Regions from separate parts of the Pseudomonas sp. LB3P14 genome, predicted to be linked through region 1. Evidence: riboswitches for the same ligand, from Rfam matches in the RefSeq annotation. Region 1 holds a riboswitch; each other region holds the start of a gene.
What was found. A riboswitch is a leader RNA that binds a small molecule or an ion and turns the genes downstream of it on or off. The one in region 1 is predicted to bind cobalamin.
Positions count from the first base shown of each region.

Region 1 (10,093 bases):
TGATCCCGGTGGTGAGTTTCTACCTGTTGCGGGATTGGGACCTGATGATGGCCAAGATCCGCAGCCTGCTGCCCCGTGATCGCGAAGAACGCGTTGTGGTCCTGGCGGGTGAATGCCATGAAGTGCTGGGTGCGTTCGTGCGCGGTCAGTTGCTGGTGATGGTGGCGTTGGGCGTCATCTACGCGGCGGGCCTGATGCTGGTGGGGCTGGAATTGGGGCTGTTGATCGGTTTGATTGCCGGTCTGGCGGCGATCGTGCCGTACATGGGGTTTGTCATCGGGATTGGTGCGGCCTTGATAGCCGGGTTGTTCCAGTTCGGTGGCGATCTGTATCCCATGATCGGAATCGTCGCGGTGTTCATGGTCGGGCAGGCACTGGAAGGCATGGTGCTGACGCCATTGCTGGTGGGTGATCGGATTGGTCTGCACCCGGTGGCGGTCATCTTCGCGATTCTGGCAGGGGGTGAACTGTTCGGTTTTACCGGTGTGCTGCTGGCGCTGCCGGTGGCGGCGGTGATCATGGTGCTTTTGCGCCATGTGCATGATTTGTATAAAGATTCGGATATGTACAGCGGTGTTGATCAGGCCGAGCTTTAAGGCGCTCTGATCACGCGTCGCGGGCCGCCTGGTTCATCGCCAGGTTGACCCGAATCCCTCGCGCGGCTGTCACATGCGCTGCCAACGAAACTGTCATAAAACCAGTGTGTTAACGCAAACCTTTGATTTTGCTTGTGGTCTGTCGCATTGTGCGGCCAGCTTCACGGGTATAAACTTCGCAAACTTTACACAGAGGCCACTAACGGTTCCTTTGGAACTGTTCAGTCAGCATGAAACCGATTCAGCTGCCCCTAGGTGTGCGTCTGCGTGATGACGCTACCTTTATCAATTACTATCCAGGCGCCAATGCCGCTGCACTCGGCTATGTCGAGCGGCTATGCGAAGCCGACGCCGGCTGGACCGAAAGCCTGATTTATCTCTGGGGCAAGGACGGGGTAGGGCGTACGCACTTGTTGCAGGCGGCCTGCCTGCGCTTCGAACAACTGGGGGAGCCGGCGGTGTATTTGCCGTTGGCCGAGCTGCTTGATCGTGGCATCGCCATCCTCGACAACCTCGAACAGTACGAACTGGTCTGCCTGGATGATTTGCAGGCGGTAGCCGGTCGGGCGGATTGGGAAGAGGCGCTGTTCCATCTGTTCAATCGTCTGCGTGACAGCGGTCGACGCCTGCTGATCGCCGCTTCGACATCTCCGCGCGAACTGCCGGTGAAGCTGGCGGACCTCAAATCCCGTCTGACGTTGGCGTTGATCTTTCAGATGCGTCCGCTCTCCGACGAAGACAAATTGCGTGCCTTGCAACTGCGCGCATCTCGTCGCGGTCTGCACCTGACCGATGAAGTCGGGCATTTCATTTTGACCCGCGGTACGCGCAGCATGAGCGCACTTTTCGAGCTGCTTGAACGCCTCGATCAGGCCTCCCTTCAAGCTCAGCGCAAGCTGACGATTCCCTTTCTGAAAGAAACTTTAGGCTGGTAAAGCCAAGGCCTGCAGCGGGTTTCGGCATATTTCAGGCGCCAAGAATTCCGCCTTCCTACAGGGTTGCAGGCTGCGCGAATGTCTAAAACGGGCTTAAGCGCTTAGATGTAAACGAGAAACCGAGAAGTCACATAAAGTTCGATTGAATTTGCAAATGAGGTTGATAGCGGGCATAGTCTCGCCATCTTTAGAACTATCAGCCACGGTCGTGCCCATGCTAAATCGCTTTGCACCCCTCGTGCCCCTCGCACTCGTTACCCTGTTGTTCGGTTGCGCTGCTCACTCTCCAGTGTCCCAGCAAGAGCAACAACAGCAGGCTAAAAATTCTGCTACCGCCCAATCTTCCGTTCTTTATCAGCAAGCGCTTGAACAGGAAGAGGCGGCCACCGAAAAAGAATTGGCAGACTTCGCCGGCGGCAAGTCGTACCAGCTTCCGGTTCTGGCCGACAGCATCCTCGAACGCGGCATGTCCCTGATCGGTACCCGTTACCGTTTCGGCGGCACCTCCGAAGCTGGCTTCGATTGCAGTGGCTTCATCGGTTACCTGTTTCGTGAAGAAGCCGGCCTGAACCTGCCACGCTCCACTCGCGAAATGATCAACGTGGACGCTCCGTTGGTTTCGCGCAGCAAACTGGAGCCTGGCGACTTGCTGTTTTTCGCCACCAATGGCCGTCGCGGTCGCGTCAGTCACGCCGGGATCTACCTGGGTGACAACCAGTTCATCCATTCCAGCAGCCGCCGCAGCGGTGGTGTCCGGATCGATAGCCTGGGCGACAGCTACTGGAGCAAGACTTTCATCGAAGCCAAGCGCGCACTGGCGATGGCACCAACTGCAGCCCCGACTATCGTCACGGCACGCAAGTAAGCGGACATTTTGTAAGGTGAACTTAAAGTCTTACTTGAAGTTTGCCGCGTAGCGACTAGAATCCTGATCTATTATTGATGGCAAACCGCCTGCGTCCTGCGCAGGCGGTTTTCTTTTCTGCGCCCCCTGCAGAAAAAGCCGCAGCCAGATCAGGATGTTCTGCTTATGTCGACGTCGGCCCGCCTCGCAATCATGCTCTTCGCAGCGCTGCTCAGCGCCTGCGCCAGCCGTACACCGCCACCTGCGCCGGTGGTTCGCGCTCCCATTATTTTCAGTTCCTCCCAAGCATTCTCCCCTGAGGCAGAAGACGTATTGTTCCGTGCGCTCGGCCTAGTGGGCACGCCGTACCGTTGGGGTGGCAACACGCCGGATTCGGGTTTCGATTGCAGCGGGCTGATCGGTTACGTCTATCGTGACGTCGCCGGCATTTCCCTGCCGCGTACCACGCGCGAGTTGATCAGCATGCAAGCGGCCAGCGTGGGCAAGGAAGGTCTGCAAACCGGGGACCTGATCTTCTTCGCCACCAATGGCGGCTCCCAGGTCAGCCACGCCGGGATCTACGTCGGCGAAGGTCGCTTCGTCCATGCGCCCGCCACCGGCGGCACGGTGAAGCTCGACAGCTTGTCCAAAGCTTACTGGCAGAAAGCCTATCTGAGTGCCAAGCGCGTCTTGCAACCTGAGCACTTGGCACGCAACCCCTAAATTGCAGAGGTTGTCATGACCGCTCGCACACTCAATCTCGACGATTCCCTGTATCAATACCTGCTCGATGTTTCCCTGCGTGAAACGCCGCTGCTCAAGCGTTTGCGTGACGAAACCCAGGCGCTGCCCATGGCTCGCTGGCAAGTGGCGCCCGAGCAGGGCCAGTTCCTCGCGCTCCTGGTGAAACTCACCGGCGCCAAGCGTCTGCTGGAAGTCGGCACCTTCACCGGTTACAGCGCCTTGTGCATGGCGGCTGCATTGCCGGATGACGGCTCGCTGATCTGCTGCGACATTCCCGGCGATTACAACGCCACCGCACGCCGTTACTGGCAGGAGGCGGGGCTTGCCGAGCGGATTGATCTGCGCTTGGCGCCCGCGTTGGAAACCCTGGCTCAGTTGGATCAGCAAGAGCAGTTCGACCTGATCTTCATTGATGCCGACAAAGCCAACTATCCACGCTATCTGGAGCACGCCCTGCGTCTGCTGCGCGTCGGCGGTCTGGCAGTGTTTGATAACACGCTGTGGAGCGGACGGGTGCTTGAGGACAATCCCGAGAGCGAAGACACCCGAGCCATCCAGGCGCTCAATCGGGCCTTGAAGGATGACTCGCGTGTGGATCTGTCGTTGTTGCCGTTGGGCGATGGATTGACGTTGTGCCGCAAGCGCTAAGCGCTCACTTGGCCGCCGATACGCGCCACACCTTGTTGCCCACGTCATCCGCGACCAACAAACCACCCTGCTGATCAATCACCACGCCTACCGGGCGGCCCATGGCTTTTTCCTCGTTATTGAGGAAGCCGGTGAGCACATCCATCGGCTGCCCGGTCGGCTTCCCTGCGCTGAACGGTACGAAAATCACTTTGTAGCCACTGTGCGGCTTACGATTCCACGAGCCATGCTGGCCGATGAAGGCGCCTTCCTTGAACTGCGCCGGCAGCGTGTTGCCTTCAGCAAACGTCAGGCCCAGCGATGCGGTATGCGGGCCCACCGCATAATCCGGAGCAATGGCCTTGGCCACCAGATCGGGGTTTTGCGGCTCGACGCGAATGTCGACGTGCTGACCGTAATAACTGTAAGGCCAGCCGTAGAACCCGCCGTCTTTCACTGAAGTGATGTAGTCCGGCACCAGGTCGCTGCCGATTTCATCGCGCTCGTTGACCGCCGTCCACAGTGCGCCGCTCCGAGGTTCCCAGGCTAGACCGTTTGGATTACGAATCCCCGAGGCGAAGATCCGATGGTTGCCGGTGGCGCGATCCACCTCCCAGATCGCCGCGCGACCTTCTTCCTTGTCCATGCCGTTTTCGGCCACGTTGCTGTTGGAGCCCACCGTGACGTACAGCTTGCTGCCGTCCTTGCTGGCGATGACGTTTTTGGTCCAGTGGTGATTCAGCGTACCGCCCGGCAGGTCGATCACCTTCATTGGCTGTGACTTGATCGCCGTCTCGCCGTTTTCATAGTGGAAGCGCAGCAAGCGGTCCGTGTCGGCGACGTACAGGTCATTGCCGACCAGGGTCATGCCGAAGGGCGAGTTGAGGTTTTCCAGAAACACCGTGCGGGTTTCGGCGATGCCGTCGTGGTCCTTGTCCCGCAGCAGCGTGATGCGATTCGGGCTCGGTACTTTGGCGCCGGCACGGCCCATGACTTTGCCCATGACCCAGCCACGGATGCCTTTGCCGTCATCGGGTTTGGGTGGTGCGTTGGTTTCGGCGACCAGCACGTCGCCGTTGGGCAACACATAGAGCCAGCGCGGGTGATCGAGCCCTTCAGCAAAGGCCGCCACCTGAGTCCCTGTCGCAGCTATGGGTTTCGCGCCGTTTGGCCAGCCGATCGCCGGGGCGATGTTCACCGTCGGGATCAGGGTTTTGTTTGGTTCTGGCAGCTTGGGCGACGGGCCGGTGCCGTCGGAGACTTGCAGCCTGGAGGTTTCACCGCAGGCGGCAAGCCCTCCGGCGAGCACGATGACGAGAGCGAGCTGAGGCTTGCGCATGCTGATCTTCCCTATGAATGCATTGACCTAATCAATAGAGAAGCGCAGGTGCGCGATGGTTCAACCGGTCAGCCGCGGGCTTCCTTGAACAGCACGGCGATGCCGGGGTGGTAGTTGCCGGCTTCGTTGCGCAACTTGCGATAGGCATAGGGGAAATACCAGGCCACCGCGCAGCTGTGTTCCTTTTGCAGGTCGTCGACCATGTCCTGGAGTTCTTCCGGAGTAGCACTTTGCTGAGCTTTTTGCGGCGCGACGAACAGGCAGCCGAGTTTCAGGTCGCTGGCGTAGCTGATGCGCTTGGCGTCGCTGGTGATGTCCTGCAATGCTTGGCTCAGGTTCAGGCTGTTGACGCGTGGCCAGCGCTGGGTCGCCTGAAGGTAAGCGCGTTCTTCGCTGGTCGCGATAAACAGGTCGGCGCGGCCATTGCGTTCGCCTTCTTCGGTCTGTTTACGGGTCGGTGTTTGTTGCAGCGTCACCATTTCCGCCATCCACGCAGCGGCGGACAGCAGGCTCAGGTTGGCTTTTTCATCGAACCAGTAAGGCGTGTCGTTATCGCCGCGTACGGCGTTGTAGCGGTCGATACAGTCAAACCAGCGGTCCAGCACCGGGCGCAGGAATTCCAGCTTCGGATTGCTGATGATCATGCCTTGCATGTGGCTCACCCTTGAATTTGTATTGTGAGATTATGGCTCTTTGATATCACTGCTGAGAGTGTGGCACAAGATTGGCGTCAGATAATTGATCAACGGCAGTTATTCGCTTGCAGGCCGCCCGTCTTCAATTGACGCTCCATCCCCAACCCTCTAACCTTCGCGGCTTGTTTCAGGTGCTCTGTGGCCTTGGTCGACAGAGTGAAACAGGGAAGCCGGTGAGTGAGTTCATTCAACTAATGAAGAACCACGATCCCGGCGCTGCCCCCGCAACGGTAAATGAGTGAAGACTGCGTCTTGAGCCACTGTGTCATATGACATGGGAAGGCGCGCGGTCAGGCGTATCGCCGCTCATGAGCCCGGAGACCGGCCTGATCCATCCAGCGGCATCACGGTGGGCGATGCCAGGCTTTTTGCCGTCTATTCTTGTGCCTGCCCGCCGTTATCCAGCCTCAACGGAGAGCTCCCCCATGACTGATACCCCCGATCGTGACGAACGTCATCTGGCACGCATGCTGCGCAAAAAAGCCGTGATCGACGAACGCATCGCCAACTCCCCGAATGAATGCGGCCTGCTGCTGGTGCTGACCGGCAACGGTAAAGGCAAAAGCAGCTCGGCCTTCGGCATGCTCGCCCGGTCCTTGGGCCACGGCATGCAGTGTGGCGTGGTGCAGTTCATCAAGGGGCGCAACAGCACCGGCGAAGAATTGTTCTTCCGGCGTTTCCCGGACCAGGTGCGTTTTCATGTGATGGGCGAGGGCTTCACCTGGGAAACCCAGGATCGCCAGCGTGACATCGCCGCCGCTGAAGCCGCATGGGCCGTGTCCCGCGAATTGCTGCGTGATCCGTCGATTGGCCTGGTGGTGCTCGACGAGTTGAACATTGCGCTCAAGCACGGTTATCTGGATCTCGATCAGGTACTCAGCGATTTGCAGGCGCGTCCGCCGATGCAGCATGTGGTGGTCACCGGTCGCGGCGCCAAGCCGGAGATGATCGAACTGGCCGACACGGTCACCGAAATGGGCGTGATCAAGCACGCGTTCCAGGCCGGGATCAAAGCGCAAAAAGGCGTCGAGCTGTGAATACTACTTTATGAAAATCAGCCGTCACTGCCCGGCGGTGCTGATTGCCGCGCCGGCCTCCGGCCAGGGCAAGACCACCGTCACCGCGGCGTTGGCCCGTTTGCATCGCAATCAGGGGCGCAAGGTTCGCGTGTTCAAGTGCGGCCCGGACTTTCTCGACCCGATGATTCTAGAGCGCGCCAGTGGTGCGCCGGTGTATCAACTGGACATGTGGATGGTCGGCGAGCAGGAAAGTCGTCGTCTGTTGTGGGAAGCTGCCGGCGAAGCCGATCTGATCCTCATTGAAGGTGTCATGGGGCTGTTCGACGGTACGCCGTCCAGCGCTGATCTGGCGCGGCATTTCGGTGTGCCGGTGCTGGGTGTGATCGACGGCACCGCCATGGCCCAGACCTTTGGCGCACTGGCGTTGGGGTTGGCGCGCTATCAGCCGGATTTGCCGTTTGCCGGTGTGCTGGCCAACCGCGTCGGTACCCTGCGTCACGCGCAATTACTTGAAGGCAGCCTCACTGAAGGTTTGCGCTGGTACGGCGCCTTGTCCCGGGAAACCGGGATCGAATTGCCGAGTCGCCATTTGGGTCTGGTTCAGGCCAGTGAGTTGAACGATCTCGATCTGCGCCTCGATGCGGCGGCCGATGCACTGGCCAGCAGTTGCGAGGTCGCGCTGCCACCGGCGGTGGAATTCGCAGCCCCTGATGTGATCGCTGCCGAACCGTTGCTGGCCGGCGTGCGAATTGCCGTGGCCCGTGACGAGGCGTTTGCCTTCACCTACGGCGCAAGCCTGGATCTGCTGCGCGCCATGGGCGCCGAATTGCGGTTTTTCTCGCCAATCCGTGATGCGCAATTGCCGGAGGCAGACAGCCTCTATCTGCCAGGCGGTTATCCCGAATTGCACCATGTCGCGCTGTCACAGAACACCACGATGCTGGCGGCGATTCGCGCTCACCATGCGGCGGGTAAACCGTTGTTGGCCGAATGTGGCGGCATGCTCTATTTGCTCGATTCGTTGACCGATGTCGAGGGCACTCGCGCTGAGTTGGTCGGCTTGCTGGCGGGGGATGCGGTGATGCAAAAGCGTCTGGCCGCGTTGGCGTTGCAGGCGGTCGAGTTGCCGGAAGGTTCGTTGCGCGGGCACACCTATCACCATTCGCTGACCAGTACCGAGCTTGAGCCAATCGCCCGTGGCCTGAGCCCTAACGGTGGGCGAGGGGCAGAGGCGGTTTACCGTGAAGGGCGGATGACGGCCTCGTATGTGCACTTCTATTTCCCGTCCAATCCATCGGCGATTGCCGCGCTGTTTGCGCCTGATCTTGAGGCCGCCTTCGCGAGCAGGCTCGCTCCCACAGTAGAAAGTGGGTTGGCTGAAGAAACGCGGTCCACTGTGGGAGCGAGCCTGCTCGCGAATAGGCCATGACCGATAACGCATTCTCCAAAGCCGAACGCGAAGCGGTGTATCGGGCAATTGCCGAACGCCGTGACATGCGTCATTTCAGCGGCGGCACCGTCGAGCCCGAGTTGCTGCGACGCCTGCTCGAAGCTGCGCATCAGGCACCGAGTGTCGGCCTGATGCAGCCCTGGCGGTTCATCCGCATCAGCGATCGAGCCCTGCGCGGCAAGATCCAGTTACTGGTGGAAGAAGAACGCATCCGCACCGCCGAAGCCCTCGGCGAGCGCACCGACGAATTCATGAAGCTGAAAGTCGAAGGCATCAACGACTGCGCCGAGGTGCTGGTCGCCGCGCTGATGGACGATCGCGAGCGCCATATTTTCGGCCGTCGCACCTTGCCGGAAATGGACATGGCCTCGTTGTCCTGCGCGATCCAGAACCTCTGGCTGGCCTCCCGCGCCGAAGGACTGGGCATGGGCTGGGTGTCGCTGTTCGAGCCGCAAGCCCTGGCGGACCTGCTGGGTTTGCCGGCCGGTGCCAAGCCCTTGGCCGTTCTTTGCCTGGGGCCGGTCAAGGCATTCTATCCGGCACCGATGCTGGTACTCGAAGGCTGGGCGCAGGCGCGTCCGCTGAGTGAGCTGCTGTACGAAAATTATTGGGGAGTGAGTCAATGAGTGTGGCGTTGTTGAGTGTCGCCGCGGTTGCGCTGGATGCGCTGCTGGGTGAACCCAAACGCTGGCATCCGCTGGTGGCGTTCGGCCGTTTTGCCGACCGCATCGAACAACGTTTCAACGCTGCTGGTCGCGGCTGGCGCAGTCATGGCGTCACTGCCTGGGTGATCGCAGTGTTGCCGCTGACCCTGCTGGCCACAGCGTTTTCCTGGGCGCCCTATGTCGGCTGGATCGTCGAAATTCTCGCGCTCTATTGCGCCCTCGGCCTGCGCAGCCTCGGTGAACACGTCGAGCCGGTGGCCAAGGCGCTGCGCAGCGATGATCTGGACGAGGCGCGCAAGCGTGTCGGTTACCTGGTGAGCCGCCAGACCAGCGAACTGGACAAAACCGAAGTCGCCCGCGCCGCCACCGAATCCGTATTGGAGAATGGCAGCGACGCGGTGTTTGCCGCGTTGTTCTGGTTTGCCGTGGCGGGTGCGCCCGGTGTGGTGCTCTACCGTTTGAGCAACACCCTCGATGCGATGTGGGGTTACCGCAACGAACGCTTCGAACGTTTCGGCTGGGCGGCGGCAAAGATCGACGACGTCCTCAACTACATTCCCGCACGCCTGGTGGCGTTGACCTACGCGCTGCTGGGCAAAACCCGCCTCGCGCTGAAATGCTGGCGCCGCCAAGGCCCGACCTGGGACAGCCCGAATGCCGGCCCGGTGATGGCGGCCGGTGCCGGTGCGCTCGGTGTCGAGTTGGGCGGGGCGGCGATTTATCACGGTGAACTGCATCAGCGTCCGCAACTGGGCGAAGGCGTGCCGGCGGACGCCGACTCCATCGACCGTGGCTGGCAATTGGTCCAGCGCGGGGTATGGTTATGGTTGCTGATCCTCTGCGTGGGGGCTGAATTCTATGCTTGAGCACGGTGGTCGGTTACGCAAGGCGGCGCTCGAATACGGCATCGCCGAAGCCGATTGGCTCGACCTGTCCAGCGGCCTGGCGCCCTGGCCGTTTCCGGTGCCGGAGATCCCGTGGCGGGCCTGGGCGCGTTTGCCGGAAACCGATGACGGTCTGGAGCAGGCGGCCTGTGATTATTACGGCGCCGCTCAGGTGCTGCCCGTGGCCGGTTCGCAAATGGCGATCCAGTTGTTGCCGCGTTTGCGCCGGGCGGGCAAGGTCGGCGTGCTCTCGCCGTGTTACGCCGAACACGCCGAAGCGTGGCGCCGCAATGGC
Region 1 is NZ_CM142714.1:7,267,167-7,277,259, forward strand. It holds gene ACYZT5_RS33410 (AI-2E family transporter) at 1-596, shown strand, start outside; gene hda (DnaA regulatory inactivator Hda) at 827-1,531, shown strand; gene ACYZT5_RS33420 (C40 family peptidase) at 1,746-2,396, shown strand; gene ACYZT5_RS33425 (C40 family peptidase) at 2,562-3,098, shown strand; gene ACYZT5_RS33430 (O-methyltransferase) at 3,114-3,767, shown strand; gene ACYZT5_RS33435 (PQQ-dependent sugar dehydrogenase) at 3,772-5,085, opposite strand; gene ACYZT5_RS33440 (hypothetical protein) at 5,154-5,738, opposite strand; cobalamin riboswitch at 5,893-6,124, shown strand; gene cobO (cob(I)yrinic acid a,c-diamide adenosyltransferase) at 6,206-6,817, shown strand; gene ACYZT5_RS33450 (cobyrinate a,c-diamide synthase) at 6,828-8,228, shown strand; gene bluB (5,6-dimethylbenzimidazole synthase) at 8,225-8,875, shown strand; gene cbiB (adenosylcobinamide-phosphate synthase CbiB) at 8,872-9,780, shown strand; gene cobD (threonine-phosphate decarboxylase CobD) at 9,773-10,093, shown strand, end outside.

Region 2 (10,093 bases), 870 kb from region 1:
CGCGTTATCAGTTCATGCTCGATAACGCCGAATACTTCGTGCGCACCTTCATTCGCGGCCCGGTGTGCCGCGGCCAGATCGCCACTGATGTGATCCGCGATAACTTCTGGGCACTGTTCCAGGCGCCTGAGCACGACCTCTACATCATCGATCCGAAGTATCGCGGCCAGGCCACGCCGTTGCTGGCGATGCCGGGGCAGAACGACGATGTTGGCAGTGTCCTGAGCCTGTGGCATGACTACCGCAACAAGCGTAACGAGTACGAGGCGCTGCGCCGTGACAGTTACGCCGATGCGCCGCCGCCGAGCTGGTCGACCTTGTGGGCCGGCAACGATAACGCGCTGCTGACGATCTTCCGGCATTTCGACAGTGCCTCGGTGAACAAAGGCCTGATCGGTGACGTGCCGCAAACGATGTGGCTGTTCGACTTCCCGCTGCTGGAGCGCACTTATTATCAGTTGGCGGTCAACTTCGACGTGTTCGGCAACGTCTCCCATCAGGCGCAAACGCGCCTGTACTTCGACCTGATCCGCAACGGCGCCGAGCAAAACTTCCTGCGCCTGATGCCCGCCGATTCGCGGGATGATTACCTCGACGATTGGTACCAGAGCGGCGGCAAATTCAAGATGTGGCTGGACTACGAGTCCATCGATAACGACAAAGAGACGGCGCTGGTGCTGGACGAAAAGGACCCGAAACGCGATTTCGCCATGCAGTTGCTGGCCCGTTACGGGGACCTCAACGCCAAGCCTGATCCGATCAACCGTTGTGACGGCGCTTATTGCTCGCGGCCGAACATCGATCCGGCATTGCAGAGCGCCGAGCAGGCCTTGAGTCGCCTGACTTCGCGTCCGGCGGCTGGATTGAAGGTCATTGGTCAGTTGCCGGAAGCGACCCTGCTGCGCATCGAAACCCAGAGCGGCAAACGCGAGGTCTACAGCCTGCTGCGCAACCGCGCGCACAGTAACGTGGCGTTCCTGCTGGGTGAATCGCTGCGGTATCAGCCAGGGCTCGACACCGTGACTATTTACCCGGGCGTGCTCAGCAGCTATCCGAACTTCATGTTCAACATCCCGGCCGAGCAAGTGCCGGCATTCGTGGATGCCATGGAAAACGCCAAGGACGCCAATCGCTTCGAAAAAATCGTCGAGCGCTGGGGCATTCGCCGCAGCCATCCGCAGTTCTGGTTCTACTTCCATGACCTGAGCCGGTACGTGCATGAGACCGATCCGGTGGAAGAGGGCGTGCTGGACATGAACCGGTACGAGAATCTTTGATCGAAAGCCTGAACACGCACCGCCGAACCCCTGTAGGAGCGAAGCTTGCTCGCGAAAGGGGGCTGACATTCAGCATGGATGCCGACTATCAGACCGCTTTCGCGAGCAAGCTTCGCTCCTACAGGGGTTGCGGTGATCAGATGTTCATCGACAGGCGCATCTTTCCCGACAAAAATACTAGGACTTTGTACGGCGCGATGATTGGCGTAAACTGCGCCCAAGCCTGCGAGGAGTTTCCATGACCGCTATTACCATCACCGACGCCGCCCACGATTATCTGGCTGATCTGCTCTCCAAGCAGAACACCCCAGGCATCGGCATCCGCGTCTTTATCACCCAGCCTGGCACTCAGTACGCCGAAACCTGCATTGCTTACTGCAAGCCGGGCGAAGAAAAACCTGAAGACACGGCGCTGGGGCTGAAAAGCTTCACCGCTTACATCGACTCGTTCAGCGAAGCCTTCCTGGACGATGCGGTAGTCGACTACGCCACCGACCGCATGGGCGGCCAGCTGACCATCAAGGCACCAAACGCCAAAGTCCCGATGGTCAACGCCGACAGCCCGGTCAACGAGCGCATCAACTACTACCTGCAAACCGAGATCAACCCGGGGCTGGCCAGCCACGGCGGTCAGGTCAGCCTGATCGATGTGGTCGAAGACGGCATCGCCGTACTGAAGTTCGGCGGCGGTTGCCAGGGCTGCGGCCAGGCGGACGTCACCCTGCGCGAAGGCATCGAGCGCACGTTGCTCGAGCGCATTCCCGAGCTCAAGGGTGTTCGTGACGTCACCGACCACACGCAGAAAGAAAACGCCTACTACTAAGGCGTTCGCTGCGAAAAGAAAAAACGGCACCCGTGAGTGCCGTTTTTTTTGATCGTTCCCACGTCGAGGCGTCGAACCGTCCGCGTGGGAACGATCAGGGTCGGAAGAGATGCGCATGCCCAGCGCGATACAGCGACGACTCACTGAAGTGATCACTGCCCAACACTCTGCCCACCAGAATCAACGCCGTGCGCCGAAACCCCTTGGCTTCAACCTTCGCGGCAATGTCTTCAAGCGTCCCCACCACCCAATCCTGATCCGGCCAGGTCGCTCGGTGAATCACCGCGATCGGGCAGTCCGCGCCGTAGTGCGGCAGCAATTCAACCAGGATTTTCTCCAGATGATTGACCCCTAGATGAATCGCCATGGTCGCCCCATGCTGCGCCAGGCTGCCCAGCTCTTCGCCGGCGGGCATAGCGGTCTTGTCGGCGTAGCGGGTCAGGATCACGCTTTGCGACACATCGGGTAATGTCAGTTCGGCGCCCAGCAGTGCCGCGCAGGCCGCCGTGGCTGTGACGCCGGGAATAATTTCAAAAGGGATGTCGAGTTCGCGCAGGTAGCGAATCTGCTCGCCAATGGCACCGTAAAGACTCGGATCGCCGGAGTGCACCCGGGCCACGTCCTGGCCATTGGCATGGGCAGTCTTGATCAGCTCGATGATCTGTTCCAGGTGCAGTTCGGCGCTGTTGACCACGTGTTCGGCGCGATGGCCTTCCAGCACGGCGGCGGGCACCAGGGAGCCGGCGTAGATGATCACCGGGCAGCTGCGAATCAGCCGTTGGCCTTTGACGGTGATCAGTTCCGGGTCGCCGGGACCTGCGCCAATGAAGTAGACGGTCATCGTCGGTTCCTGTGAGAAAAAGGGGCAGGGCAAGGCTTCAGATGAAGATTGCTCATGATCGAAGAGTGAGATTATCGGGGATTTCAGGCGGCGCAGGCTAATGCCAAGGTGGCCTGGGCATATTTTTGTCGTGAAATCAGCAATTTTGCTGGTGCCTGGGCCAACTGTTCGGCCATGGCCAGGGCGGCACTTTCCGCGACGCCGTAGCAGCCGGTGCGTTCGAACGCGATGTCCGAGTGGTGGCTGAGTTGCGGTTTGTAACCTTTCAATTGTTCACTGCTGAAATACTTCAGGGGCAGCGCTAGTTGTTCGGCCAATTCGATCAAACCAGGTTCTTCGCGCTTCAGGTCGATGCTGGCCAGCGCCTTGATCTGGTGAAGTTCGATTTTATGAGCCTGTAACGCCTGATCGAGCAGCGCCCGCAGCGTGCTGACGGGGCAGCCGCGCTGGCAGCCCAGGCCGACCACCAGGGTCGGCGCTGCGCGGGTGTCAGTCATGCGTGGTATTGACCATCGCTTTTGCGGCGGAACAACCAGGCACTGATCAGGCCCAGGGCCAGCCAGAACGCGACGTTGGTCAGCTGCGAAGCGATTTTGAACTGAGCTTCCAGGGCTTCTGGAGCCAGCATCGAGTGGACTTCCGGTTGTGGTGCGCCGATCACGTGAGGAACGGCCAGAATGGCCACGCCGAGCACTTTCATCAGCCAGTGGCGGCTGAACACGATCAATGCGATGCCGACCGCAGTGGAGGCGGCAGTGCCGATCCACCAGATCTGCCGTTGCGCCAAATCAGCAGCGGCAGTGCCCGGCAGCTCAGGCGGCAGACCGAGGGTGGGTGCCAGCACGAACGTCGCATAACCGGCCAGGCCCCAGAGCAGGCCTTGGGAAGTACGAGTCGGTGCGCGCAAGGTGTAAAGACCGGCGAGCATCAGGGCGAAACCGACCGCTACCACCAGGTTGCCGCCCGTGGTCGACAGCACGCGCTGCCAGCCGTCTTCCGGTTCCCAGGCTTCGGCGTCGTGGGTGTGAGCGGCGACAGCACCGGCGTGTTCGTGGACTTCAACAGCGGCCGGCTCGGATTTTTCGTAGGTTTCGGCCTGCAAAATCAGCGGAGCGACCCAGAAGCTTTGCAGCAGGGTCAGCAGCAGGGCGGCCAGCAGCCCGGTGAACCCTGCGGTTTGCGCAATACGCTTGATCATGTCAGCAGGTCTCAATGGCACGGGAATGCAGAGCTGTGGCGGGTATCGTGCGCGGCATTGTGCACCGCTTCGATGTGCGAGAAACCAGCGAAATAAACAAGGCTAGCGCCAAGGATCGACGCACACACGGCGGCGGTCAGGCGTTGAGTCAGGGTCGTGGTGGTGCTGGCGGTGCTCTTATCGGTGTTGCTGCCGGTACTGCTGATGATCGACATGGCGCTTCCCTCTGGTCTGTCAGCGGGTGAATGGAGCGCATGGAAGACCCCTGCGAGTCGGGCGCGCAGAGGTTCAAACAGCGCCCGCCCACCGCGGGTTTGTTATTCAGTGATCGTAATGGTCACTTTGTGTTGCGGGCCGGTCTCCGGGCTCACGAGGGGCGCTGGCTTTCGCCTTGACCTGCAAGCATCACCTTCCCATGCCGAACTGCTGGCACAGTGGATCTGACGCTTCGCTCGCTTACCGTTGCGGGGGCAGCACCGGACTGACATGGCCTTAGAGTAAAGCACATGATTCACCGGTTTCCCGTTTCACCCTGTGAAGGGCACCCGTAACAAGGCGTGTAGGAGAGCATGGGCGGGGGTTGGGCGTCAATTGGCAAGGGTTCTCAACTCGACACCGAGGTGAATTCTTCGCGGGCAAGCCTCGCTCCTACAGGACGGCGGCGTTCTTTGTAGGAGCGAGCGATGCGGCGACCCGACTTGCCCGCGAAGGGGCCGGTGAGGGCGCCACAAGACATTGACCCGCCCCCACACCATGCGTAGCCTTGCGCTTTCGAGGTTCTTCGGCGTCTGCCGAAGCTAAGAAGGGAACGCGGTCGATGCCGCGGCTGCCCCCGCAACTGTGAACGGTTCTGTTAGCTGCCACGCCACTGCAAGCCCTGTCCATCGGGCCCGCGGGAAGGCGCAGCCAACGTCAGTCGAACGACTGGCAAGCCGTCAGCCAGGAGACCTGCCTCGACACAGATTCTCACTTTCAACCGGGCGGGGTGATCCGGTGGCGAACTCTTCAGGCACGCGCGTCCGCGTTGCCGGTCGTCGTCCCGTATGCCCGCCACCTTGCCAAAGGGCATCCGATGAAAACACTGGCCAAACTCCCCGTCACCATCGTTACCGGCTTCCTCGGCTCGGGCAAAACCACGTTGCTGCGGCACATGCTCGACAACGCTCAGGGCCGCCGCATCGCGGTGATCGTCAACGAGTTCGGCGAGCTGGGCATCGACGGCGAAATCCTCAAGCAGTGCTCCATCGGCTGCACGGAAGAAGAAGCCAACGGTCGCGTTTATGAATTGGCCAACGGCTGCCTGTGCTGCACCGTTCAAGAAGAGTTCTTCCCGGTGATGCGCGAATTGGTCGCCCGTCGCGGCGACCTCGACCACATCCTCATCGAAACCTCTGGTCTGGCCCTGCCAAAACCGCTGGTGCAAGCTTTCCAGTGGCCGGAAATCCGCAGCGCCTGCACTGTTGACGCGGTCATCACCGTGGTCGACAGCCCAGCGGTCGCCGCCGGCACCTTCGCTGCTTTCCCGGACCAGGTCGATGCCCAGCGCAAACTCGACCCGAACCTGGACCACGAATCGCCGCTGCACGAGCTGTTCGCCGACCAACTGGCCAGCGCCGACCTGGTGATCCTCAACAAGGCCGACCTGATCAGCCCCGAAGACCTGGCCCGTGTGCGCCTGGAAGTCGCCGAAGAATTGCCGCCCGCGGTGAAAGTCATCGAAGCCAGCAGCGGTCGCCTGCCACTGGACGTGCTGATCGGCCTCGGTGCCGGTTCCGAAGAACACATCGACGGCCGTCACAGCCATCACGATCACCACCATGAAGGTGAAGACGATCACGATCACGATGCTTTCGATTCGATCTCCATCGAACTGCCGCAAGCCGACGAAAGCCTGCTGTTGGACGCGCTGACGCAACTGGTGGTTCAACACGGCATCTTGCGCGTCAAAGGCTTTGCGGCGATTCCGAACAAACCGATGCGCCTGTTGATCCAGGGCGTGGGCACTCGTTTCGACAAGCATTTCGACCGTCAGTGGGGCGCCGACGAAGCGCGCACCACGCGCCTGGTATTGATCGGCCAGGAACTGGACGCAATTCTAATCGAAACGCAATTGCGCGCTGCGCTCAGCGTTTAAGCCATGCACCTGCTCAGGACCCAGCCCGGCGGTTTCGTGTCGGATGACAACATTGCCGACCTTGGACAAACCCCTGCCGAGCTGGTGATCCTGTGCAGCGGCGACTCCAGCCTCGCGCTGCTCGCCGAAGCCGCACAGCAGTTGCCCGACGATTACCCGAGCGTGCGCCTGGCCAACCCGATGCAGGTGCAGAATCACGCGTCGGTTGACCTGTATGTCGACCAAGTGCTGCGCCACGCCAAGGTGATTCTGATCTCGCTGCACGGCGGCATCGCCTATTGGCGTTATGGCGTGGAGCGTTTGGTGGAGTTGTCCCAGCGCGGCGTGCAGCTGATTCTGGTGCCCGGCGATGACCGCCCGGACCCGGAACTCAGCGACCTGAGCACGGTGGCTGCCTGCGACCGCGATCGGCTTTGGCAGTTTTTGCGTCAGGGCGGCATGAGCAATGCCCTGGATTTTTTCCGCTGCCTCGCCAATCGTTGGCTGGATCGCGACTACGCCTGGGCCGAGCCGCAAACCCTGCCACGCACGGCGATCTACCATCCGCAAAAAAGCCCCGCAGACCTTCACGATTGGCAAGCCGACTGGCAGGCTGATCAACCGGTCGCGGCGGTGCTGTTTTACCGTTCGCATTTGCAGGCGGCGAACACCGGTTTCATAGATGTTTTCTGCCAGCGTTTACAGGCCGCGGGGTTGAACCCGTTGCCGATTGCGCTGGCCAGTTTGAAAGAGCCCGGCTGCCTGACGGCGGTCGAGGACTGGTTGGATGAAGTCGAAGCCGGCGTGATTCTCAACACCACCGGCTTCGCTCAATCCAGCCCCGAAGCGCCGCACCTGCGACCGTTTCGTCGCAACATCCCGGTCATTCAGGCGATTTGCGCCCAGGACAACGAGCCCGGTTGGCGCGCCAGTGAACAGGGGCTCGGTCCACGCGATTTGGCGATGCACATCGCGCTGCCGGAACTGGATGGCCGAATCATCAGCCGGCCGATCAGCTTCAAGGACCTGGCTTGGCGCAGTGAGCGCAGCCAGTCGGACGTGGTCTGCTACCGACCGCAACCTGAACGCATGGATTTTGTCGCCGAACTGGCGCGGCGCTGGATCGATCTGGCGCGCGTGCCCAATGGCGAGAAACGCATCGCCCTGATCCTCGCCAACTACCCGACTCGTGATGGGCGCATCGGCAACGGCGTGGGCCTCGACACCCCGGCCGCCGCGCTGAATATCCTCCGTGCGCTGCATACCGAAGGTTATCCACTACCGGCGGAGTTGCCGGACACTGGCACCGCGTTGATCCAGCAATTGCTCGGTGGTGTCAGCAACGACCTCGACACCCTTGACCAGCGTCCATGTCAGCAAAGCCTGTCGATGGACGACTACCTGCTGATGTTCAACGCCTTGCCCGAATCCAACCGCCAGGCCGTACTGGAACGCTGGGGCACGCCGCAAAGCGATCCGATGTTCCGTGGCGGGCGAATGATGATCGCCGGGCTGCGTTTTGGCCTGACCTTCGTCGGCATTCAACCGGCGCGGGGTTATCAGGTTGATCCGAGCGCGGTGTATCACGACCCGGACCTGGTGCCGCCTCACGGTTATCTGGCCTTCTACTTCTGGTTGCGTAACACCTACGGCGCCCACGGCGTGATCCACGTCGGCAAGCACGGCAACCTCGAATGGCTGCCGGGCAAGGGCGTCGGGCTGTCGGAAAATTGCTGGCCGGATGCGCTGCTCGGGCCGTTGCCGAACATCTATCCGTTCATCGTCAACGATCCGGGCGAGGGCGCCCAGGCCAAGCGTCGTACGCAGGCGGTGATCATCGATCACCTGATGCCGCCGCTGACCCGCGCCGAAACTTACGGCCCGTTACGCAACCTCGAATTACTCGCCGACGAGTATTACGAAGCGCAATTGCTCGATCCGCGCCGTGCCCGGGAATTGCAGCGCGACATCCTGCAACTGGTGCGCGAGACGCACATCGATCGCGAACTGCAACTGGACGAAAAACTCGACAGTGATGCCGATGCGGCGATCTGGTTGCCGCGTCTGGACACGTATTTGTGCGACTTGAAAGAGTCGCAGATCCGCGATGGTTTGCATGTGTTCGGCGAGTCGCCGACCGGGCGTTTGCGCATCGACACCTTGCTGGCGTTGTTGCGTATCCCGCGGGGAGATGGGCGTGGCGCCCAGTCGAGTCTGCTGCGGGCGCTGGCCAAGGCGTTCGCGTTGGGCTTCGATCCGCTGGATTGTGCGCTCGCCGAACCTTGGACCGGGCCGCGTCCGATTGAACTGCAAACCCTCACCGACGAAGTCTGGCGCACAGCAGGTGATACCCGCGAACGTCTGGAGCTGTTCGCCACACAGCTGATCGAGCAGGCATTGAGCACTGAAGTTGAGCTGCTGAACGAATCAGGCTGGTCAGAGGTGAAAGCCATCATCGACAGCCTGCGTGAAGTCGTCGCTCCACGGCTGGACGCCTGCGGTCCGGCGGAAATGCGCGGTCTGCTCGACGCGCTAAGTGGTCGCTTCGTGCCGGCCGGCCCCAGCGGTGCGCCGAGTCGCGGTCGACTCGACGTGCTGCCGACCGGGCGCAACTTCTATTCGGTGGACGTGCGTAACCTGCCGACCACCACCGCGTGGCGCATCGGTTTCCAGTCGGCCAACCTGATTCTTGAACGACACCTGCAAGACCACGGCGATCATCTGCGCCAACTCGGCCTGTCGGTGTGGGGCACCGCGACCATGCGCACCGGCGGCGATGACATCGCTCAGGCCATGGCGCTAATGGGCGTGCGCCCGGTCTGGGCCACGGGCAGTCAGCGGGTCGACGACTTCGAAATTCTGCCGCTGAGTCTGCTGGACCGGCCGCGTGTGGACGTGACCTTGCGCGTGTCCGGATTCTTTCGCGATGCCTTTGCCAACTTGATCCGCCTGTTCGACGCCGCCGTGCAAGCGGTCGCCGCCCTCGACGAGTCGGACGACCTCAACCCCCTGGCCGCCAAGGTGCGTGCCGAGCACGAAGCGTTGATGCAATCGGGGTTGGATGAAGACGCGGCCAGGCGTCAGGCCGGTTGGCGCATCTTTGGCGCCAAACCGGGTGCTTACGGCGCGGGCGTGCAGGGCGCCATCGAGGGTCGTCTGTGGCAAAGCCGCGATGACTTGGCCGAGGTTTATCTGAACTGGGGCGGCTACGCTTACGGCGGTTCTGACGAAGGCACCGCGGCGCGAGAGCAGTTCGCTCAGCGCCTGAGCCAAGTGCAAGCCGTGCTGCAAAACCAGGACAACCGTGAGCACGACTTGCTCGACTCCAACGACTATTACCAGTTCCAGGGCGGCATGCTCGCGGCCGTGGAAAGCCTCAGTGGTGAAGCAGCGGCCAGTTACCATGGCGATCACAGTCAGCCGGACTTGCCGAAGATCCGCACGTTGAAGGAAGAGCTGAACCGGGTGATCCGCTCCCGGGCAGCCAATCCGAAGTGGATCGACGGCGTGAAGCGCCACGGCTATAAAGGCGCGTTTGAACTGGCGGCGACGGTTGATAATCTGTTTGCGTTCGACGCCACTACGCAGCTGATCGACGATCACCAGTATGCGTTGCTGGCCGATGCCTATTTGCTGGACCCGGCGACCCGGGATTTTGTTCGTGAGCACAATCCGCATGCGTTGCGTGACATGACTGAGCGGATGCTGGAGGCGCAGCAGCGGGGGATGTGGAAGGAGCCGGGCGAGTATCGGGAGGCGCTGGAGAATTTGTTGTTGGACATAGAAGAAGACAGCTGACTCTGCGGCACCGCTAAACCCTGTGGGAGCGTGGCTTGCCCGC
Region 2 is NZ_CM142714.1:615,974-626,066, forward strand. It holds gene ACYZT5_RS02890 (fatty acid cis/trans isomerase) at 1-1,277, shown strand, start outside; gene nfuA (Fe-S biogenesis protein NfuA) at 1,516-2,100, shown strand; gene cobM (precorrin-4 C(11)-methyltransferase) at 2,195-2,941, opposite strand; gene ACYZT5_RS02905 (cobalamin biosynthesis protein) at 3,025-3,438, opposite strand; gene ACYZT5_RS02910 (CbtA family protein) at 3,435-4,139, opposite strand; gene ACYZT5_RS02915 (CbtB domain-containing protein) at 4,151-4,354, opposite strand; cobalamin riboswitch at 4,475-4,703, opposite strand; cobalamin riboswitch at 4,897-5,109, shown strand; gene cobW (cobalamin biosynthesis protein CobW) at 5,212-6,273, shown strand; gene cobN (cobaltochelatase subunit CobN) at 6,277-10,050, shown strand.
Region 2: linked by a shared signal. The riboswitch ahead of ACYZT5_RS02915 (CbtB domain-containing protein) and the one ahead of cobO (cob(I)yrinic acid a,c-diamide adenosyltransferase) in region 1 are both predicted to bind cobalamin.

Region 3 (10,093 bases), 1.6 Mb from region 1:
AACGTCGGCATCCTGGTTGACTTTACTGAGGCAACCAGTTGGGGGATTAACTATCACTCGAAGGTGGACTATGAACTCAAGGGGCATACTGAGGTTTCTGGCTCCCCGAGCGTTATCCCGCTGGACGGAAATTATGACAACAAGATAGACCTCACGATGCCCGAATCCGTGGACACGTCTATCACGCATCATTTCAATAGTCGCTGGAAGGGATACCTGGGAACCACCTGGAAACGTTGGAGCCGGATCCAGAAGGTCGAGGCAGTCAACAGCGGTCTTTCCCCCGTGGGCCAGGCGGCTGGCATGGGAACTGTGATCGAAGAAATGAACTGGCGCGACACTTGGAGCGCCGCAGTTGGCGGCTCCTATCAAGTGAACCAGCAATGGCTGCTGCGCGCAGGCTACGCCTATGATCCATCACCCATCAGGAATGCCGATCGCAGCGTGCGCATTCCGGTCGGGAATCGCCAGGCCGTGACCTTGGGTGGCGCTTATTCGCCGAATTCCGACCTGACGATAGACTTTGCTTATGGCTATCTCTGGGATTCCAAAGTCTCGGTGAAGCAGGCGGACAACTCTGGTCTTCAACCTGAATACAGTGCCAATTACGACAATAGTGCGAATGGGGCTTCCGTGCAGGCAACCTATCGGTTCTAAGCGACAGGACTCCATTTTTAATGGAGTCGATTTCCGCGAGCCTTTCTTAAGGTTCACCTTTAATCCTTAATCAACTATCCCAACGGGGTGATGCAGTTTTGTTGTCAATCAGTACCACTACCGCGAACACTTTCGCGGTAGTGGTCGTTCTCCATTTTTATTACCTCTAATCCCATCGAGTTTGCCACGTGAACCTTCTGAATCAGTCCAAATTTTCGACCAAGCTTTTGACCTCGTTCGTCACCTGCGCCCTGATCACCCTAATCGTGGGTGGGCTGGGGATGGTCGGGATCAACCGTTTGGCGACTGCGCTGTCTTTGACCTTTTCCAACAGCCTGGTCTCAGTGGGCAACATCAACGAAACCATGACCAGCCTGGTCGCTCACAACCGCGGGCTTTACCGGTTGCTTGACGCTCACGCCGGCGACGTGTCCGAAGCGGACAAGACGCGTGTTCGCCAGAACCTGGCGAAGGATCTGGCTCGGGCGGAAGACGCCTTCGCGACCTACCGTGCCACACCTCTGGCGGTTGATGAGCGGACAGCGGGGGACAAGTACAAAGAACTGTGGCCCGGTTATGTGGCAGGTGCCGGGAAGGTCCTTGAGTCGGTAGACGCCGGTGATCTTGATCAGGCACGCAATCGTTTGAACGCGTTGTCGGTTGACGTGTTTATTCAAGCCCGCGATTACCTGCGGGTGATGATCGATTCGAACAAGCGGCAGATCAAAGAAGGTGCCGAGGGGGCGCAGGAACTCGAAGCCAGCTCCACGCTGATCCTGCTGGTCGGGATCGTGATCGCCTTTCTGGTGGCTGTCGCTCTAGGCATTCTAATTACGCGCATGATCACTCGCCCACTGGCGGTGGCGGTCGCTAGTGCCCAGCGAATTGCCGGTGGCGATCTGACACAGAGCATTTCCACTCGCCGTGGCGATGAAGCGGGGCAACTGCTCAATGCCTTGGCGGACATGCAGGGCGGCTTGAAGCACACCCTTCAGCAGATCGCCAGCGCCTCGGATCAGTTGGCCTCCGCCGCCGAAGAGCTGAGCGCGGTCACCGAGGAAAGTACCCGGGGCCTGACGCGGCAGAATGATGAAATCCAGCAGGCGGCCACCGCTGTCAATGAGATGACAGCGGCAGTCGAGGAAGTGGCGCGCAACGCCGTGTCGACCTCCGAAGCCTCTAATGCCGCGACCGAAGACGCCGCTCATGGCCGCAGTCAGGTCCACCATACGCTCATGGGCATCAGCACCATGGTGGAAGAGATCACCGAGTCGACCGAGACGGTGACCGAACTGGCCGGGCATATTCGGGAAGTCAGCAAGGTACTGGACGTGATCCGCAGCATCGCCGAACAGACCAACCTGCTGGCGCTCAACGCTGCGATCGAAGCCGCCCGTGCTGGCGAACAAGGGCGCGGTTTTGCGGTGGTGGCCGATGAAGTGCGCGCGCTCGCCCACCGCACCCAAGCCTCGACCGTAGAAATCGAAGGCATGATCAGGACCGTGCAATCGGGCGCTAATGGGGCCGTCACTGCCATGGGCAAGAGCCTGTCGCTGGCCACCAACACTCAGGAACTGGCCCAGAGCGCCGGGGCGGCGCTGGAGAAGATTACAGACAGGGTCGTCACCATCAACGAGCGCAATCTGGTGATCGCTTCGGCGTCCGAAGAACAGGCCCAAGTCGCCCGTGAGGTGGACCGTAATCTGCTGAACATCCAGGACCTCTCGACCCAGACCGCTGCGGGTGCCAACCAGACCAGCGCTTCCAGCCAGGAACTGTCGCGGCTTGCCGTCTCCTTCAATGCCCTGGTAGCGCAGTTCAAGCTATAAGGTCCTGAGGACGGCTTAAACAGAGCGAAATCGCAGGATCTGCGCGCCGTCGAACGGGTCGATCAGGTAATGCGCCTGCACGCCAAACGTGTCCCGCAGGCGCTGCGGTGTCAGCACCTCAAGTGGCTTGCCGAGGGCCACCAATCGCCCCCGTTCCAGTACCGCCAAACGATCACAGGTCAGCGCCTGATTCAGGTCATGCAGGGCTATCAATGTCGTCACCGGCAGCGCCTGTACAACATTTAGAATGGCGAGTTGATGCTGGATATCCAAGTGATTGGTCGGTTCGTCCAGCAACAGAATCTGCGGGCGCTGGGCCAGGGCGCGAGCGATGTGGACTCGCTGACGTTCACCGCCGGATAGGCTTTGCCAGGTACGGTTTTTCAGGTGCGCCGCATCGACGTCGCGCAGCGCCTGCAGGACGATGGCATCGTCCTCACTCGACCACGGGCTCAAGGCCGACAGCCACGGCGTTCGGCCCAGGGCTACGGCGTCAAACACACTGATGGCATCCAAGGTGTCGGCCTGTTGCTCAACCACCGCCAGGGTTTGCGCGATGGTTCGCCGTGACAGTGTCTTGAGGCGCTGGCCGTTGAGGTGGATGTCTCCCCGGCTGGGGACGCGCACGCCGGCCAGCAGTTTGAGCAGCGTGGATTTTCCCGAACCGTTGGGCCCGACAAGGCCAAGGGTTTCACCGCGACGGATGTCCAGGCGGATACCGTGCAGCAACTCAGCGTCGCGGACATGGAACCCGAGGCCGGAACAATGTAGTACGGAGTCGCCGATAACAGGCGAGGCAGCATTCATCGGGCATTCCTCCGACCGATCAGGATCAACGCGAACACCGGCGCTCCAACCAGTGCAGTGATGACGCCGACCGGGATCACCTGGCCTTTGATCAGCGTCCGGGAGAGGACATCGGCGGCGATCAGAAACACTGCACCACCCAGCGCACTCGCCGGCAGCAGACGCGCATGCCGGGTGCCCAGCAGCAGTCGCACGGCATGGGGGATGACCAGTCCGACGAAACCGATGGAGCCGACAATCGACACCATCACTGCCGTCACCAGTGCGGCGCAGCTAATCAGCAGAAATTGCACTCGGCGTACCGGAATGCCGAGCGAGGCGGCTGAGTCGGCGCCAAAGGTGAAGGCATCCAGCGCCCGACGGTGCCACAGGCACACCGCGAGACCGGTCAATGCCACGGGCACCGACAGCCACACCGACGGCCAGCGCACACCGCTGAGATTGCCGAGCAACCAGAACATGATGCCGCGGGCCTGTTCGGAACTGGCCGACTTGGTGATCAGAAACGCCGTGAGCGCATTGAACAACTGCGACCCGGCAATCCCCGCCAGGATGATCTGCCCGGTACCGCCAGATGAACCGCTGGCGCGGGCCAGCAAAACAACCACGGCGAAGGCAGCAACGGCGCCGGCAAACGCCCCGACCGACAGCGAAACCAGGCCCGCCCCGAGGCCCAGCAATGCCACCATTACAGCGCCCGTCGAGGCGCCGGCGGAAATGCCGAGCAGATAAGGATCGGCCAGCGGGTTGCGCAACAGCGATTGCAGGATCACCCCGCAGGTGGCCAGGCCCGCACCGCAGGCCGCTGCCACCAGCGCGCGGGTCAGGCGGTAATTCCAGACGATGCCTTCGTCTATGGGGTCGAGGACATAACCAGCCGTCCACAGTTTGTTGGCCAGCACCTGGAACACCACGCTCGGTTCGATGCTCGTTTCACCGATGGCCACACCGGCAATCACGGCCAACAGCAGTGTCAGCAATGCCAGCAGCGTACGAATCAGCGTCCCGGTCATTTCGGCAGGTCGTAGCCGTTGATGGCTGATGCCAGGGTTTCAAGACCGTCGAACATTCTCACGCTGGCCTGCATGGCCATGGCGTCGAGGATGATGATGCGGTTGTTTTTCACGGCGTCCATGTTGCGGGTCACCGGGTCGCTGCGCAGGAATTCCAGTTTCTTTTGATAGTCGTCAGCCGGGAAGCGACGGCGATCCATGCGTGCGATGACCAGGAAGGTCGGGTTGGCCTTGGCGATGGTTTCCCAGCCGACGGTTGGCCATTCTTCATCGGACTCCACCACGTTGCGCACACCCAATGTGTTCAACATGAAGTCGGGGATGCCCTTGTGCCCGGCGACATAGGGGTCGATATCCAGACTGGCGCTGGAGAACCAGAGCAGCGCACTGGTGTGCTTCAGGTCCTTGTTCTGTACGGTGGCAATGGACTTGGCCAGGCTGGCCTTGAGTTGGGCGTTCAGCTGCTGGCCACGTTCCTGCACATCGAAGATTTCAGCCAATTGGCTGATGCTTTTGTAGAGGCTGTTGATGCGAAACGCCTCTAGCCGTGTGCCGTCGGCACCGACCAGGTTGTCCTTGGCTTCGCAGTCGGAGGGCATCAGGTAGGTCGGGATCTTCAGTTCATGAAACTGGTCGCGAGTACCGACCACGCCTTGCGGGCCGATCATCCACTCCAGTTCCACTGCCACCAGCTGTGGACGCTTGCCGATCACCGCCTCGAAACTCGGCTCGTTATCGGCCAGGCGTTCGATCATGTCGTTCTCGGTTTTGTACTTGGTCAGCACATCGTTGAACCACAGCGAAGTGCCGACCAGCTTGTTGCCAAGGCCCATGGCGTAAAGCATTTCAGTGCCCGCCTGGCCGATGGTCACGGCACGGCTGGGTGCCTGCTGAAAGGTCAGCGTGCTGCCACAGTTCTCGACAGTCAGGGGATAGTGGGTCGGGGCCGCATGGGCGAGGGTGGACAGACCCAGGGCGGTGACGAGGGTGGCAAGGCGGGACAGCAGCATGACGCAATCTCCATGTGACCGTACAAGAGCAGGGGTACGGACTGGAAACACATCATCGAACGCTGCCAATAAAGCAGTGAAGTGCCGGTCACTCAGGTGACGCCCGGCGCAAGGATGTCCTTCCCGGACACCCCGCCGGTTAGTGATTTGCTTGGCCGGCAGGTCTCCTGACTGATGCGTCGTCGCCAGGCTCCAGCCTTCCCGGGAGTGATCCCAGTGGCAGTTCAGGAGCAGGCTCAGCACCTACAGTTGCGGGGGCAGTTCCGTTTGATGCCGTGTCAGGCATCTCGGATTCCCTATTAATCCCATTTGGAAACCGGCGGCCGGCATGGTAGTCGATCATGCCGAATATCACCACTGAGCGCTTTTGGCCGTGGATTCAACCAGTTCAGACGCTCAACGGCTGGCCGCCACGATCAGCATCATGGGTCGCTCGATTTCATCAGAAAGTGCAGGGCGATCAGCAAGATCGTCTTCGGTCGGCCCCCATTCGTTCACGTGATCGAGGGTGAATCCGGTCTGGATCAGCAGATTCAGTAGCGTGCCCAGCGTTCGATGCTGTTTGACGACGCCATCGCTGAGCCAGTTCGTCAACCGGGGACCTTCCACCTGATAACTGTCTACCGGCCATGACTTGCGCCCTTGCGCGTCTATGATCCAGTCCGGTCGGCGTGACGCCATATAGATGGGATGCTCAATGGAAAACACCAGCCTTGCACCGGGTACCAGTGCGTCATGTACGTTGCGCAATAGCCCTGCCAAGTCACTGATGTAATGAAACGCGAGTGAGCTGTAGGCCAGGGTGAAACCGGATTTGGCAAGTTCGAGCCCCTCCAGGTCGGCCCGCTTATAAATCACCCGTGAGTCGTGTGTGGTGGCGACAGCGCGCTCCAGCATCTTTTCCGAGACATCCAGCCCCAGCACGCGATCGGCGCCCTGGTCGGCGGCCCATCGACAAAACCAGCCATAACCGCAACCCAGGTCCACGACCTTCTGGCCGGACATTTGCGGCAGTAACGATCTCAACGCCGGCCACTCCGGGGCACCGGCCAGTCCTTGGAGCGAGCGGGGCAGTTGGCTGTATCCGTCGAAGAACTCAGGGCTGTCGTAGATATTCTGGGTCACTGATGATCTCGCTGGGTATGTGCATGTCGGCTTCAAGTAAAAAAGTCTACGAGCAGGCGACAGGTTAGAGCAAGCGTGTGAATCGCTTGACCTTCATGGAAAGCGTTATAAGCCCGTGCGCAACTATTCATAACCAGATGTTCATTTTTACGGCCCATTGATTATAAGTAAGTGTTCACTGTTGCCTGGAAGACATCACCTGAACACAGTGCCGTCAGAATCACACTTAATTCTGTCGACTAAAAATAATAAGTCATTGAAATAAAACGAATATTAAGTTTGGCATAGCGTGTGCAATGACGCCCTTGAGGAATATAAAAATCAATAAGCCTCGCCCGTATTCATAGTAAGGGAGTCGAGCTTTGGAAGTATCTTTGCGTGTAAAGGGGCAAACTTACGCAAGCGTAAGACCCAAAAATCATCGGGGTGTATTTAGTGCATTAAGCATGAGCCTTATGTTGCTGGGGACGCATCAGGGCGTGTGGGCCGCGTCAACGGGCGAAAGTGAGGAAAATACAGCGCCTGCTGATTCAAAACGTCTGGCTACTGTGGTCGTGCAGGGTCAGCAGCTGAGCGAAAAAGAACAGGCCAGGCAGGTGCTCAACGAAGTCCCTGGCGGTACCGCGCAGGTGGATTCCGCGACCGTGGAAAAACGCCGCGTCGCGACCAACCAGGATGTGTTGGCTTACCAGCCGGGTGTTTACGCTCAGTCAGTCGGCGGCGCTGACGGGATCAAACTGTCCATCCGCGGCTCGGGCATCAACAAGGGCGTCAATTACTTCCGTTCCGGTGTGTATTTAATGTTCGACGGGCTGCCGGTCAGTGGCCCTGGCGGTACGCCCTATGAGTTGTTCGAGCCGCTGGGACTGTCGCGCACCGATATTCTGCGGGGCGCCAACGGCTTCGATTACGGCTCGCTGACGCTGGGCGGCGCGGTCAACTATGTCACCAAAACAGGTTATGACGCGGCGCCCCTGGAAGTGCGTTATGAGGCGGGCAGCTATGGCTATCAGAAGCGTCAGATTGCGTCAGGCCAGGTGCTCGGTGATTTCGATTACTACTTCAGCCTGACGGACTCGGAACAGGACGGTTATCAGGACCATACGAACGGATCGAGCAAGGGCTTCGCCGGTAACTTCGGCTACAAATTTAATCCCAATATCGAAACGCGCTTTTACCTGCGTTATCGCGAAACCGATAACGACACGGGTGGCTTACTGACGCGCGATGAAATTGCGCATCACCCACGTCGAGCCAATGCCACCAACCTTGCACAGGACGCTTCGCGCAAGCAGCCGGGTTCGACCTGGGTCGCCAACAAGACCACGATCCATCTGGACGACAATTCCCGGCTGGAACTGGGTGCGGTGTATCACGACTACCCAATCGACATCAGAGGTGGGGTGAACCGCGCGAAATGGGGTTACAGGGATGTTTCCGCTTCGGTGCAGTACGTGCGCGACGACGAAATTTTCGGCCATGCCAGTACGACCCGCGTCGGGTTGCTGTCGACCAAGCATTTGCCGGGTGAGGGCTTCCAGAAGACCTATGTGAGGATTCCGGCAGGCGCCACGGCGGGGTTACCGGTCGGCACACTGATCCGTGAGGCGAGCTACGAAGGCATGGATAACGTCTTCCATGTCAGTAATGACACAGAGCTGGTCAACGACCTGTGGCTCACCACGGGTCTGTCGATGATCTACACCAAGCGCGAAACCGAAGTGGAGTACCCGGTTACCAACGATCGCTTTGAAAAGAATGACTGGGACTATGCACCTCGTATTGGTCTGCGCTACGACTTCACTCCGAACTTTCAGGTGTACGGCAACATCAGCCGTTCGGTCGAGCCGCCAAGCGACTGGCAGATCCTCACCGCGCCGCCGAGCTTCACCAGCGGGCCCGCCAGAGGTCTCGCCCGTGCAGGCCTGGACCTGGTCAATCAGACGGCAACCACTTTTGAGCTGGGGACACGGGGCAAGTTCGACAATAACGTCTGGAGCCTGAGTTACTACTACTCCAGGGTTAACCATGAGTTGCTCTCGGTTGAAATCGTACCGGCGACCACTACCACGGCGGCGATCACGGCTGAATCCAATGGCAGCGCGACGATTCACCAAGGCGTGGAAGCCGGCCTCGAATCAACGCTATGGCAGGGCAGCGATATCAACAAGCTGACCTTGCGCCAGGCTTATACCTACAGCGATTTCCACTTCGTCAACGACGACAAGTTCAACGCCAACGAATTGCCGGGCATTCCTAAACATTACTACCAGGGCGAGCTGCAATACGACTTTGCCAATGGTGTTTACGTGGGGGTCAACACGCAGATCGGTTCGAAAATGTCGGTGGACTACGCCAACTCCTTCTACACCAGGCCGTATCACGTCTTCGGCGCGACCATTGGATGGAACTCGCCCAAGAAATCCTGGGCGACCTATCTGGATCTACGCAACCTGACCGACCGCCACTACACGACGGTCGTCAGCCCGACGTACGACGATGGCGGCGTTGACCGTGCACGCTCTTATCCGAGTGACGGCTTCGGCATCTACGGTGGCGTGAGTTATCGCTTCAACTGATTGACACCCCAGATGCGCAGCCACCTGGTCGCCCACTGCCAGGCGCTGGCGCCCAACTTTTTGATGGAATGAACGCGTGAATAATCAATGGTATTTCCGCGCAGTGGCGGCGCTTTGCCTTGGATTGATGCTGGGTGGCTGCTCACCGGCGGACGACGCTGCAAAAGCGCCCGGCAGTCAAACGAGCATCGCTGAAATCGACAGTGCACGAGACTACCGTGAGCAGTCGCCGGGCGAGTCCGGTGGCACGCTTCGGGTGTCCGTGGCGGCCGACACCGGATCGCTGGACCTGCATGCCATTTCCCACACCAATTCACAGTGGCTGGGGCGTTTGCTCTACGACAACCTGGTGTATCTGGATGAGCAGGGCAACATCACGCCCTGGCTCGCCAAATCCTGGGATATCTCTCCCGACGGGCTGACGTACACCTTTCACTTGCGCGACGACGTGACCTTCAGCGACGGCTCGCGCTTCGATGCCAAGGCCTTGCAGATCAATCTGGAACACATGCGTGCGCCTGCCACCCAGTCACCCCTGGCGGCGGCGTACATTGCGCCCTACGTCGACGGCAAGGTCATCGACGATTTCACCTTTGAAGCGCACCTGCGCGAACCCTACACGGCTTTTCTCAACGTGTTGGCGCAGTCGTGGCTGGCCATGATGTCGCCCAAGGCAATCACCGACAATCCGCGCAGGCTGAGTGAAGCGCCTGTCGGTTCAGGCCCCTTCGTCGTCGAGCGTTACACCCGTCAGCAAGGCATCAGCCTGGTGCGGCGCAATGACTACCATTGGGCAGCGGACTTCATCAATCACCAGGGGCCGGCGTATCTGGATCGGATTCAGATCGATTTCGTACCCGAGGCGATGATCCGCTACTCCTCACTCGTCGCCGGGCAGTATGACCTGACCGTCGATGCGCCCGCGCAGAATGCCCTGGCGATGCGCAATGACCCGGAACTGGTCATGGACAGAAGGATCAGGCAGGGAAACCCCAATCGCGGCATCACCTTCAATACCTCCAAACCGCCGTTCGACGATGTCAGGGTGCGCAGGGCCTTTGCGCTGGGTGTCG
Region 3 is NZ_CM142714.1:1,315,146-1,325,238, forward strand. It holds gene ACYZT5_RS06100 (outer membrane protein transport protein) at 1-657, shown strand, start outside; partial or broken gene ACYZT5_RS06105 (MCP four helix bundle domain-containing protein) at 846-1,580, shown strand; partial or broken gene ACYZT5_RS06110 (methyl-accepting chemotaxis protein) at 1,890-2,486, shown strand; partial or broken gene ACYZT5_RS06115 (ABC transporter ATP-binding protein) at 2,750-3,173, opposite strand; gene ACYZT5_RS06120 (FecCD family ABC transporter permease) at 3,290-4,306, opposite strand; gene ACYZT5_RS06125 (ABC transporter substrate-binding protein) at 4,303-5,316, opposite strand; cobalamin riboswitch at 5,457-5,652, opposite strand; gene ACYZT5_RS06130 (class I SAM-dependent methyltransferase) at 5,713-6,441, opposite strand; gene ACYZT5_RS06135 (TonB-dependent receptor family protein) at 6,897-9,020, shown strand; gene ACYZT5_RS06140 (ABC transporter substrate-binding protein) at 9,097-10,093, shown strand, end outside.
Region 3: linked by a shared signal. The riboswitch ahead of ACYZT5_RS06125 (ABC transporter substrate-binding protein) and the one ahead of cobO (cob(I)yrinic acid a,c-diamide adenosyltransferase) in region 1 are both predicted to bind cobalamin.